3 regions of the Pseudomonas rustica genome follow, and region 1 is predicted to be linked to each of the others. Evidence: predicted binding sites of a transcription regulator. Region 1 holds the regulator's gene; each other region holds the start of a gene.
What was found. Region 1 encodes FliA, which starts transcription of late flagellar genes. Its sites were predicted from a motif close to CTAAAGTTTNNNNNNNNNNNGCCGNTAA; they were not measured.
Positions count from the first base shown of each region.

Region 2: ACP3TY_RS12545 (methyl-accepting chemotaxis protein) is a predicted target of FliA. The motif match lies at 1,778-1,805, and genes of this name have one in related genera.
Region 3: flgM (flagellar biosynthesis anti-sigma factor FlgM) is a predicted target of FliA. The motif match lies at 1,560-1,587, and genes of this name have one in related genera.

Region 1 covers NZ_CP188200.1:3,829,244-3,833,379, forward strand. The annotation lists gene ACP3TY_RS17330 (chemotaxis protein CheA) at 1-204, opposite strand, end outside; gene ACP3TY_RS17335 (protein phosphatase CheZ) at 241-1,029, opposite strand; gene ACP3TY_RS17340 (chemotaxis response regulator CheY) at 1,048-1,419, opposite strand; gene fliA (RNA polymerase sigma factor FliA) at 1,586-2,326, opposite strand; gene fleN (flagellar synthesis regulator FleN) at 2,323-3,153, opposite strand; gene flhF (flagellar biosynthesis protein FlhF) at 3,270-4,136, opposite strand, start outside.
Region 2 covers NZ_CP188200.1:2,756,259-2,760,394, forward strand. The annotation lists gene ACP3TY_RS12535 (GNAT family N-acetyltransferase) at 1-906, shown strand, start outside; gene ACP3TY_RS12540 (hypothetical protein) at 963-1,493, opposite strand; gene ACP3TY_RS12545 (methyl-accepting chemotaxis protein) at 1,874-3,865, shown strand; gene ACP3TY_RS12550 (DUF411 domain-containing protein) at 4,080-4,136, shown strand, end outside.
Region 3 covers NZ_CP188200.1:900,405-904,540, reverse strand. The annotation lists gene ACP3TY_RS04310 (chemotaxis protein CheV) at 1-618, opposite strand, end outside; gene flgA (flagellar basal body P-ring formation chaperone FlgA) at 701-1,462, shown strand; gene flgM (flagellar biosynthesis anti-sigma factor FlgM) at 1,623-1,949, shown strand; gene ACP3TY_RS04295 (flagella synthesis protein FlgN) at 1,998-2,465, shown strand; gene ACP3TY_RS04290 (flagellar brake protein) at 2,554-3,300, shown strand; gene ACP3TY_RS04285 (MFS transporter) at 3,604-4,136, opposite strand, start outside.

The DNA of each region.
Region 1 (4,136 bases):
GTGACAGCACTCCACCAGCTCATTGAGCTGAAGGAAGCCGGCGCCCCCTTTTACAGTGTGGAAACCGCGAAAAATTGCATTGAGCAGATCCGCGTCATCCGGTCGGCTTTCCAGCTCGACCAGTTGCTCGGACAGTTGCTCAAGAATCTCGCCGGCCTCAACCAGGAAATCCTGAAGGATCTCTTCATCGGCGCCGAAGCTCATTAATGGGGTGCTCCTAACAGGTCTAAAAACCTAAACTCAAAATCCAAGGCTGGATAACAAATCGTCCACATCGTCCTGACCGGACACAACGTCTTCTCGTTTATCGGCATGAATCTGCGGACCTTCACCCTGCGAGAGATGTTTTTGTGGATCTTTTTCTGCAAGCATCGCGGCGCGGTCATGTTCGATGCCCGCAAAGCGGTCCACCTGACTGGCCATGAGTACGAGTTTGAGCAAATTGCTTTCGACTTCGGTGACCAGTTGGGTCACGCGTTTGATCACCTGACCGGTGAGGTCCTGGTAATCCTGGGCCAGCAAAATGTCGTTGAGATTGCTCGACACCGCACGGTTGCCCGTGTGGCTGCGTGACAGAAAACCGTCGACCCGGCGCGCCAGTTCGCGGAACTCTTCAGCCCCGACTTCGCGGCGCATGAAACGGCCCCAATCCGTGCTCAGAGCCTGGGCTTCTTCAGCCAGACCATTGACCACCGGCGTGGCGCTTTCCACCAGATCCATGGTGCGGTTGGCCGCAGCTTCCGTCAGCTTGACCACATAGCCCAGACGTTCGGTGGCGTCGGTGATTTGCGACACTTCCTCGGCCTGCGGCATGTGCGGATCGATCTGGAAATTGACGATCGCACTGTGCAGTTCGCGTGTGAGCTTGCCCACTTCCTGATACAGGCCGCGGTCACGGGTCTGATTGAGCTCATGGATCAGTTGCACAGCGTCGCCGAACTTGCCTTTTTCAAGGCTCTCGACCAGTTCGACCGCGTGTTTTTTCAGGGTCGATTCGAAATCGCCCTGTGAAAATTCTTTATGCTCCATAGCTCCCCCGCGCGTTCATCAGCCGATGCGTTCGAAAATCTTCTCGATTTTGTCTTTCAGCGCCTGAGCCGTGAAAGGTTTGACGACGTAGCCGTTCACACCGGCCTGAGCGGCTTCGATGATCTGCTCGCGCTTGGCTTCAGCAGTCACCATCAATACCGGCAGGTGCTTGAGCTTTTCATCGGCACGCACGTGACGCAGCAGGTCGATACCGGTCATGCCCGGCATGTTCCAGTCCGTTACCAGAAAGTCGATGCTTCCGCTGTTGAGCACTGGAATGGCAGTGGTGCCATCGTCAGCCTCGACGGTGTTGGTGAACCCAAGATCACGCAGCAGGTTCTTGATGATCCGCCGCATCGTTGAGAAGTCATCAACGATGAGGATTTTCATGTCTTTGTTCAATTCGACCTCCAAGCAGTCTTAAACGCGCCCAGCACCTGGACGCGCCACTTCAATCAATCGGCGCAGCACTCGAAGACTGTCTGGAGCACAACAGAGCAAGACCGGTGCCGTTCATCACCGCACCAGCCTCGTTCGCAGTGTCCCCACACTGCCTTCAGCGCGCTCGCCACTCCCCCAAACGCCCCCGCAAACGGGCCGCGCACTGGCTGTGTAACTGGCTGACCCGCGATTCACTGACGCCAAGGACTTCACCGATTTCCTTGAGGTTCAGCTCTTCGTCGTAGTACAGCGCCAACACCAGTCGCTCACGCTCCGGCAAATTGGCAATCGCGTCCGCCAGCGCCGCCTGGAAGCGTTCATCTTCCAGATCGCGTGACGGCTCAAGATGAGCACTCGCGCCATCCTCGTGCAGCCCTTCGTGTTCGCCGTCCTGCAACAGATCGTCGAAACTGAACAGGCGACTGCCCAAGGTGTCATTCAAAATCCCGTAGTAATCGTCGAGACTCAATTGGAGTTCGGCCGCAACTTCGTGATCTTTAGCATCACGGCCGGTTTTAGCTTCAATTGAGCGAATTGCGTCGCTGACCATCCGGGTATTGCGGTGAACCGAGCGTGGCGCCCAATCCCCTTTGCGCACTTCGTCGAGCATCGCGCCGCGGATTCGAATGCCCGCGTACGTTTCGAAACTGGCGCCTTTGCTGGCGTCGTATTTGGTCGAGACTTCAAGCAGGCCGATCATCCCGGCCTGGATCAGGTCTTCAACCTGCACACTTGCCGGCAACCGCGCCAGCAAGTGATAGGCAATGCGTTTGACCAGCGGCGCGTAACGCTCGATCAGTTCGTACTGAGCGTCGCGTGCCGACTTCTTGTAGTAATTCATACCGCTAGCGGTCATAGCACGGGCCCTGCCGTTTGCTGCACGAGGCGCTCGACAAAAAACTCAAGGTGGCCGCGCGGGTTGGCGGGCAGCGGCCAGGTGTCGACCTTTTGCGCGATGGCCTTGAACGCCAGCGCGCACTTGGAACGCGGGAAGGCTTCATAGACAGCGCGCTGCTTCTGCACCGCTTTGCGCACGCTTTCGTCGTAAGGGACGGCGCCGACGTATTGTAAGGCGACGTCGAGGAAGCGATCCGTGACCTTGGTCAACTTGGCGAACAGGTTGCGACCTTCTTGCGGGCTCTGCGCCATGTTGGCGAGGACGCGGAAGCGGTTCATGCCGTAATCGCGGTTGAGCAGTTTGATCAGTGCGTAAGCGTCAGTGATCGAGGTCGGCTCATCGCAGACCACCAGCAACACTTCCTGCGCTGCGCGAACGAAACTGACTACCGAGTCACCAATACCTGCAGCGGTGTCGATCACCAGAACGTCGAGATTGTCGCCGATGTCACTGAAGGCCTGAATCAGGCCGGCGTGTTGCGCCGGGCTCAGATGAACCATGCTCTGCGTGCCGGACGCGGCCGGTACGATGCGGATCCCGCCGGGACCCTGCAACAGTACGTCGCGCAGCTCACAGCGGCCTTCAATGACATCGGCCAGAGTGCGTTTGGGTGTCAGGCCCAGCAGAACGTCGACGTTCGCCAGTCCCAGATCGGCGTCCAGCAGCATGACCCGACGGCCAAGCTCTGCCAGCGCCAGAGACAAGTTCACTGACACGTTAGTTTTGCCGACGCCACCTTTGCCGCCGGTCACCGCGATCACCTGTACGGGATGCATGCTGCCCATGTTATTTCTTTACCTTGTCTTGCATAGACGGAGGCCACATTACTGGCTGCGCGTTCACAAACGGAACAATGCATGGCAGACCATCGATGTAGGTACAAAAACTGTTCATGAATACCTCAGCCTACCTGCTTGGTGGGGCTGTGGTAGATATCAGCGAACATGTCAGCCATGGCTTCTTCGCTGGGTTCTTCCTGCATTTGCACGCTGACGGCGCGGCTGACCAGTTGATGACGACGCGGCAGATGCAAATCATCCGGAATCCGTGGGCCATCGGTCAGGTACGCGACCGGCAATTCATGACTGATCGCCAGGCTTAACACTTCGCCAAGGCTGGCCGTTTCATCCAGTTTAGTCAGGATGCACCCGGCGAGCCCGCAACGCTTGTAACTGTGATAAGCGGCGGTTAGAACCTGTTTCTGGCTGGTGGTTGCCAAGACCAGATAATTTTTTGAACGGATGCCACGCCCGGCGAGGCTTTCGAGCTGCATGCGCAGGGCCGGATCGCTGGCTTGCAGGCCGGCGGTATCGATCAGCACCACGCGTTTGCGCAGCAATGGATCCAGCGCCTGCACCAGCGACTGGCCCGGATCAACGTGGGTCACCGGCACATTGAGAATGCGGCCCAGGGTCTTCAGTTGTTCCTGCGCGCCGATGCGGAAGCTGTCCATGCTCACCAGCGCAACATTCTGCGCGCCGTATTTCAGCACATAACGTGCGGCCAGTTTCGCCAGCGTGGTGGTCTTGCCCATGCCGGCAGGGCCGACCATGGCGATCACACCGCCCTCTTCCAGCGGCTCGACTTCCGGCACGGCAATCATTCGCGCCAGATGCGCGAGCAGCATGCGCCAGGCCTGACGCGGCTCTTCGATATCGCTGATCATCGACAGCAGATCACGCGACAGCGGGCCAGACAGACCGATGCGTTGCAGACGGCGATACAGATTGGCTTGCGCCGGACGGCTGCCCTGCAGTTGATTCCAGGC
Region 2 (4,136 bases), 1.1 Mb from region 1:
AACTACCGCAATTCCGACGCAACGGCGGTCAGCCAACTGTTCAGGCAGGTCTACGGTGATCACTATGTGCAACCGCATGTGTACCTGCCGCACATGATTAGCCAGAACCACGCGGATCATCGATGGCATTCGCTGGTTGCCGAAGTCGATGAACAGATCCTCGGCCACGCCACACTGTTTCGCGAAACCGCCTCGCACAGCGCCGAACTGGCGCTGAGCGTCGTCCACCCGCAAACCCGTGGCCAACAAATCGCCACGCGTCTGGGCGAGCAGTTACTGACTCATGCGCAGGCGTTGGGGTGTCGCAATGTCACGATCAAGCAAGTCACCCATCACCCCTACACGCAGCGGATGGCCGCCAGCCTTGGCTTTCATAACACCGGGCTGCTGCCGGACTACGTACCCTCGCCGTTCGGCGCCAGCACGCCGGAATCGATTGTCATTGGTTGCCGGGTCATTCCAGGCTATCAACAACCGTTGCCGAGCCAACGCTGGCCCACCCGTTGCGCGGCATTCATGCTCCACCTCAGCAACGTGTTCGGTGTCCATGATCAAACGCCTCGCTGGAGCGGCGTACCGGTTCAACTGGAAAAGCAGGCGAACCGTTACGACATGCTCGTGAAAAAGATCGATCCGGGCTTGATCAGGCAGTTGCGAGAGTTGCCAGCGCATTGGCTGGTGTCGATAAAGCTCAGACTGTCCAGGCACTTTGCCGTGGATCTGAGCCGGCTCGCCGATATCGGTTTTGTCTTTACGGGACTGGCGCCGGGGCACGGCAACTACGAGGGATGGTTGGCGTTGTTTCATCGGGGAATGTGTCAGCGGACGCTGCATCTCCACTGTCCGCACATGCAACGCTTGCACGAATTGACGCAAACGCAGGCAGCCACACAGATTGATCGTTAGCGGGAGCGATGACCTGTGGTCTGATGAAAACTCAGCAGACCACAGGATTGCGGCGTTTAGGCCTTGGCTTTAACACCCTTGTCCGAAGGCGGCAAAGGGGCGTTACCGTCACCATAGGTCTTCAGATTCTGCAGCACGTAGATGGCTTTCTTGAATTCGGGGATCAAGCTCTTCCCGTAGAAATTGCCATTAAGGCTGTTGCTCTGGATGGTGTCCAGTTGGGTCGCGAAATACTCCAGCGCATTGAAGCGCGCGTCAGGGTCTTTCTGCACGCCGAAACGGTCGAACTTATCGCCAGCATTGAGCAGTGTGATGGAGGTGACTTCAGAAATCAGTCCCCGGCCACGCAAGAACTCACTCAGGTTGCCCAATTGCTTGACCGACACGTTGGCCGGGTCAAAACCCTTGATCTGTTTGCGCAGGCCTTGCTTGTCCATTTCGGCCACATTCAAAGCGTTGGGATCGTTGCCGACCAAAGTGAGCATCTGCTGCACCTTGACGCTCTGAGCCACTTGTTTCTTCGCACCCGTGTCGCGAACCAGAATGCCGGCCTTGCTCTGCCAGGTACCGGTAATGCCGATAGTCATGCGAAAACTCCTTGAAAAACGGCCATGAAATGTCCTTGTTGAGCGACTTGTATGCCCGAGAGTATCGGCCGGCACACCAGTGACTCCAACTTATTTATGGTCTTTTTACACATTTCGTACATTTCAGATACAAATCTGCAAAGCCACCTAAATAAAGGCTTACAGCGATACTGTTAAAGCGCCGAGAATAGATTTACAGTACTAATGAACAGGCTGGTTAGTTTGAATGTATCAATGCCGATACGTGCCTTTTATCGACAATTCGAAATCCAGTACGAAAGTACCTAAAGCTTCCCTTTGCCGCGACGATACGTAGGGATACCCGCACTGTTTCGAATCCCCGCGCCATAACGACAATCGCAGCTCAAGGACCGGTTTCCATGCCCGCATTCCGCACCATTCAGGCTCGCTACACGCTGTTTCTGGTTCTGTTCATCCTGCTGTTGTCAGTGCTGACCGTGGTCGGTATCAGCCAACTGGTTGCGCCCAAACTGCGGCACACCGAAGAGCAAGTCGTGCTCAATCGCATTGCCGAAGTTGCTGAACAGATTCAGGGCGAATTGAACAAGGTTCAGGCACAGCAACGCAGCATCACTCAAACCATCCCACTACTCGACAGCGCGGCAATCGACACCGTGTTGCCGGGGCTGGTTGACCAGTACGGCGAATTGAAAGTCTTCGGCGGCGGTATCTGGCCGCTGCCCGGCCAACGTGAAGCCGGACGCAACAAGTTCAGCACTTTCTGGCACCGCGACGCCTCGGGAAAACTGGCGGTAAACACCTTCTGGAACAGCGACGCCGCGCCCAATTACTACGACCAGAGCTGGTACAAGGGCGGCATGCAAACCCCGCGCGGCCAGTGCGCCTGGGCCGCTGCCTATAAAGACGACGCCAGTGCCGAACCGCGCACCAATTGCGCCATGGCCATCCAGAAAAACGGCGTAGCGTGGGGCGTGTCGACCATCGACGTGACCCTCGGCTTTTTCAATGATCTGGTGGCGCGCAAGGAAAAAGACCTCAACGCCGAAATGCTCATCGTCGAGGCAGACGGCAAGATCATCAGCAACAGCTCGCGAATCAGCGGCCCGATCGTGCTGAAGAACATCAGCGAGCTGGCGGGCAACCTGCCGTTCGCCAAGCAGGTCAACGCTGGTCTGCAAAACCGCGAGCAATCGCAACGCATCGAGTTCGACAACAACGGTCAGGACAGCACCTTCTTTATGCGTCCGATCGAAGGCACGCCGTGGTTCCTCGCCACCGCCCTGCCGACCAAAATGCTTACCGCCCAGCGTGATGACGTGCTCAGCACCTTGAGCCTGTTGCAGATTCCGTTGGTGATTCTGTTGGTGCTGCTGCAGGTCTACGCGATTCGGCAGTTGATCTCGCGCATGAAAGCGTTGAAGGCCAACATTGATTTGCTTTCCAGCGGCGATGCCGACCTGACCAAGCGCATCACCATTCGCGCCGAAGATGAACTCGGCGCGATCGGCCATTCGATCAACACGTTTATCGCGTATCTGCAAAACATGATCGGCGAAGTGACCCACGCCACCGGTGCCATGGCCTCGAGCCTCGACAACCTGCAACGCACCTCGGCGCACACCAGTCAGATTCTGTTGCGCCATGCCTCGGAAACCGATCAGACGGTTACCGCGATCACCGAAATGAGCTCGACCGCAGAAAGCGTCGCGCAAAATGCCGCTGAAACCGCCGCGTTCACCCAAAAAGCCAACGAAAACGCCGACCGCTCGCGGGTGGTGGTCGGTGAAGCGACCAACAGCGTTGTAGCGCTGATCGACGAAGTAGCCAGCGCTACCCACAAAGTTGAAAACATGCAGCAGGACGCTCAACGCATCACCGAGATTCTTGGGGTGATTGGCGCGATTGCCGGCCAGACCAACCTGTTGGCGCTTAACGCTGCGATCGAGGCCGCTCGCGCCGGGGAACAGGGTCGTGGTTTTGCCGTGGTGGCTGACGAAGTCCGCGCCCTCGCCGCTCGCACTCAGGCCAGCACCTCGGAAATCAACGAAATGTTGACCCGCCTTACACAAGGCGTGAGCTCGTCGGTGGCGGCGATGGAAAACACCCAGGCCAGTTGCCAGTCGGCGGCCGACGCCACGGCGCGGGTCAACACCGGTCTGGATGAGATGGCCGGTTCGGTCAGCCACATCAACAGCCTCAGCACGCAAATCGCCACCGCCGCCGAACAGCAAAGCGCCGTAACCGAAGAGATCAACCGCAGCATGGTGCAAATCCGCCATATGGTTGAGGAACTGGTACACAGCGGCCAGGCCAGCGAGTTGAATACCCAGCAATTGCTGGAGGCTAACAGCCGGGTGAGTGCGATCATGGGGCGCTTTAAAGTCAGCTGAACCACCAAAGTGACACCCCTGTAGGAGCTGCCGCAGGCTGCGATCTTGTGATTTGGCTTTTAAGGGGCATCAAAAGATCGCAGCCTTCGGCAGCACCTACAGGAAGCGAGGCGTTCCGGTCTTGTAGCAACTGGAAACACTCCGTTGAAGCCAGGCAGGAAAAACCGGTCAAAATACGTTCTTTTTTGACCGCCACTCGACTCGAGAACCTGTCATGCGAACCTCTCTGCGTCTGCTCACCCTGAGCGCTCTGTTCATTTCCTCTCTGGCT
Region 3 (4,136 bases), 2.9 Mb from region 1:
CACCACTTCGACGCCGACCGTTTGCAGACAACGCGACACCTGCTTGCGCGCCACCGACGAGTCATCGACCGTCAGCACCCGCAGCGACAACGCTTTGGTCTGGGTCTCGACATCGACCACGCCCACCGAAATCGCTTCCGGCGTCGGCGCAACTTCCGCCAGCACTTTCTCGACGTCGATGATTTCGACTAACTGATTGTCCACCCGAGTCACAGCGGTCAGGTAATGATCGCGACCCGTGCCCTTGGGCGGCGGATGAATCTCTTCCCAGTTCATGTTGACGATGCGCTCCACCGAGCGCACCAGGAAACCCTGGGTCTTGGTGTTGTACTCCGTGATGATCACGAACGGGTTGTTCTTGTCTTTCAACGCGCCGGAGCCGGTCGCCATCGCCAGATCAAGGATCGGAATGGTCGCCCCCCGGATATTTGCCACCCCGCACACGACAGGACTGGACTTGGGCATCAACGTCAGCGACGGGCATTGCAGCACTTCCCGCACCTTGAACACGTTGATTCCGTAGAGCTGCTGACCGTCGAGACGGAACAACAACAGCTCCAGGCGATTCTGCCCCACCAGTTGCGTGCGCTGGTTTACCGAATCCATTACACCAGCCATGCCCAGACTCCTACCTCAACGCCAAGTGTTGTTGCGACGCACATTCATTGCTAAACGGCACGGCGCTTGCTTTTTAACTCGTATGAACGCTCAAACGACAGTTTTCCGACACCTGACCTCTCCCCTTCGCAAAGGGCTTTGCGCGGTGTCTGCCGCCTGCTGTTTGCTCGCTGGCAGCCCTGCCATTGCGGATTCGGTTACCTTGCCTGACATGCTTATCGGCGTCACTCAGGGCTTTCTTGAGTTCACCGTAGAAGACTATTTGGCAACCAGTCAAACCGAAGGCCGCTACGAGATCGAAGTCAAGCAGCTCGATCCGCGTATGCGCATGCCGATGTGCGACAAGGAATTGACAGCGTCGCTGGAGAACACCCCCCGTCCTTTGGGCCGGGTGACGGTCAAGGTTCGCTGTGAAGGCAGTTCGCCCTGGACGGTGTTCGTACCCGCTCAAGTCCGCCTGTTTCGCGAGATTGTCACCACCACCCGAGCGCTCAGACGCGCCGGGATTATCGAACCTCAGGACGTGACGTTGCGCGAGCGCGATGTCAGTCAGATCAATCAAGGTTTTCTAACCTCGGTAGACGAAGCGATCGGGCAAAAATTGACCCGACCAACGGTCGCCGATCAGGTGATTACCCAAGTCCACCTGGAGCAGGCCGAAGTCGTGCGCAAAGGTGATCAAGTGGTCATCACCGCGCGCAGCGGCACACTCGCCGTGCGCATGCCCGGTGAAGCCCTGTCCAACGGCGGACTGAAAGAACAGATCCGAGTGAAAAACCTCAATTCGCAACGGGTGATCAAGGCGCAAATCATCGCGCCGGGACAGGTGGAAGTTTCCATGTAAACACCGAGGAGAAAACTGGCGCTGGCCATGGCTGTTCCCTAAACTGTGCCGCAGCAGGACGCGCGCGGGTGCATGCAGCTTTCATTGCTAAATGTGCCTAAAGTTTTCCAGGAGATGGCCGAAAACATGGCAAGCGTCCAAATTCCCAGAGGTTTTTATCATGGTCATCGATTTCAGCCGTTTGAACAGCTCCTCGTCACTGACAGGCAGTACACGTACCAGCGCGCCTAAGGAAACCGCCGAAAACGGCACTTCCGCGCCGCTGAATACCCAGGCCGAAACGGCCAGTACCGCTAAAAGCGGGGAATCGGTACACCTCAGCAATGAGGCTCAACAGTTGCAGAAGGTCACTGACAAGCTGCGCGATCAGCCTGCTGTCGACAAAGCCCGTGTGGCCGAGTTGAAAGCCGCGATTGCCGATGGCAGCTATAAAGTCGACAGCAACCGTGTAGCCAGCAAACTGCTCAACTTCGAAGCCCAGCGCTAGGCTTTTGCCAGCGCGAGGCTTTTGGACGCTTAAAACCCAAGGCCAGCCATGCACGACACTAATTTATTGCAACTGATCAACGACGACTTTGCTCCAGCTCAACAATTGCTGGAGTTATTGCAAACCGAGTCCCTCGCTTTGCACGGTCGCGACATGCCCCTGCTCGAAGAGATTCTGGCAACCAAACAGGCACTGATCATTCTGCTTGAACAGCATGGCCGCAAGCGCAGCGAAATCCTCGTCAGCCTCAACCTGACGCCAGACCGTCAAGGTCTTGAGCAACTGGCCGCGCAATCGAGCGTTGGCCAGCAGCTGCTGACCCAGGGCGATGCCCTGACCGATCTCATCGCCCAATGTCAGGCGGCCAACGTCAAAAACGGCCAGTCGATCCTCATGCAACAGGCCGCGACCAGCAATCAACTGAAGATCCTCACCGGGGGCGAAGCGCCAGCGTTGTATGACGCCAGCGGCACGTTTGCCAAACCCGCGATGCCGCGTCCGCTCAGCCAGGCATGAGTCGTTGATGCGCCAGCTCTATCAACTCGCGAAACATGCTGGCAAAATGCTGGCTAGTCGTCATATTTTGTCTGGAGATTGATAAACCGTGTCCAACGCCCTCAGCGCGGATGATGCTCCGCAGCCTCCTAAGGTGCTCACCACACCTCTGGAAATCTCCAGCAACCTGCGTCAGCTGCAAGACAGCCATGATCCGCTGATCATCACCTTTCACGAGCGCAGCCAGCGTTTCCAGAGCTACTTGATCAAGGTCGATCGCGATACCGCTTCGATTAACCTCGATGAAATGGTGCCACGTGACGGTGAACGCTTTCTGCTGGCGGGCGAGCCGTTCAAGGTTGAGGGTTTCCATGAAGGCGTACGCATCGCCTGGGAATGCAATGGCACGCTGGACATCGTCGATGCCGACGGCGACCGCTTCTACACCGGCGAACTGCCGACCGAAGTGGTTTATCACCAGCGCCGCAATGCCTTCCGCGCCGCGCTGAAGCTGACCGATCTGGTCAACGTAGAACTCGGCGGCGAGAAACTCAAGGCGTCGATCAACGGCAAGCTGCTGGACATCTCCGCCACCGGTTGCAAGCTGCGCTTTGAAGGCGACATCACTGACCGCCTGCAACTGGGCCAGGTCTACGACCGCCTGATCGCCCCGCCGCTGTTCGGCAATCAGCCGACTTCGGTTGAACTGCGTTATCTGCATTTCGAAGAAAAACTCAACATCACCTTTGCGGGTCTGCGCTTCCACAACATCAGTGGCCAGGCGGCGCGTAACGTTGAGCGCTTTGTGTATCAGTTGCAGCGTGAAGCACGGCGTTTCGATAAAGACGATATGTGATTCGTAGCGGCAAATAAAAAAAGGGCAGTCCTTGGCGGGACTGCCCTTTTTTGTGCCTGAGAGAATTCAACCAAGAATCTGTGGTGAGTGAGTTCTTGTGGCGAGGGGATTTATCCCCGCTGGGCTGCGAAGCGGCCCCAAATCCTGACTGCACATTTTTCCTGTTGAACCGAGCTGGATGGTTTTACGACTGCTGCGCAGCCGAACGGGGATAAATCCCCTCGCCACAAGAATTCACTCACCTCAAGGTTATCCATTCATCATTAAATCTGTTTTCACCACAGGTGAATATTGCAGTCAGAGTCAGGGTCTGGCACCGCTGATGTCTGGCGTCGGTTTATCGCTGCCATCATCCGGCTCTGTTTCCACCACTGGCTCCGGCGGAGTCTCAGATTCAGGCTCCACTTCCGGTTCAGGCTCAGGCTCGACCGGTGTCTGCATCTGATCCTGCACCACCTGTTCATCCACCCGTGGATCCAGCGCTGCCACCAGCGGTGAGCTCGACATGCTGTCCGGCATCGCCACGTGATGCAGCGGCGCGTCATCAACCTGGTGCAGATTGGTCACGGCTTTCGGACGGATTCGCCACACCAGCACCAACGCAAAGAAGCTGAAAAACGCATACAGACTCTGGCTGCCGAGAAACTTCATCAACACACCCGCCAGCAACGGCCCGATGCTCGCGCCGACGCCGTACGTCACCAGCAGCATCGCCGTCAGCGAAACCCGGCGATCGCCCTCAACGTGGTCATTGGAAAACGCCACCGCCAGCGGATAAAGACAGAACTGCACCAGCGAGCAGAAGAAGCCGACCACAAACAGCACCTCCAGCGGCA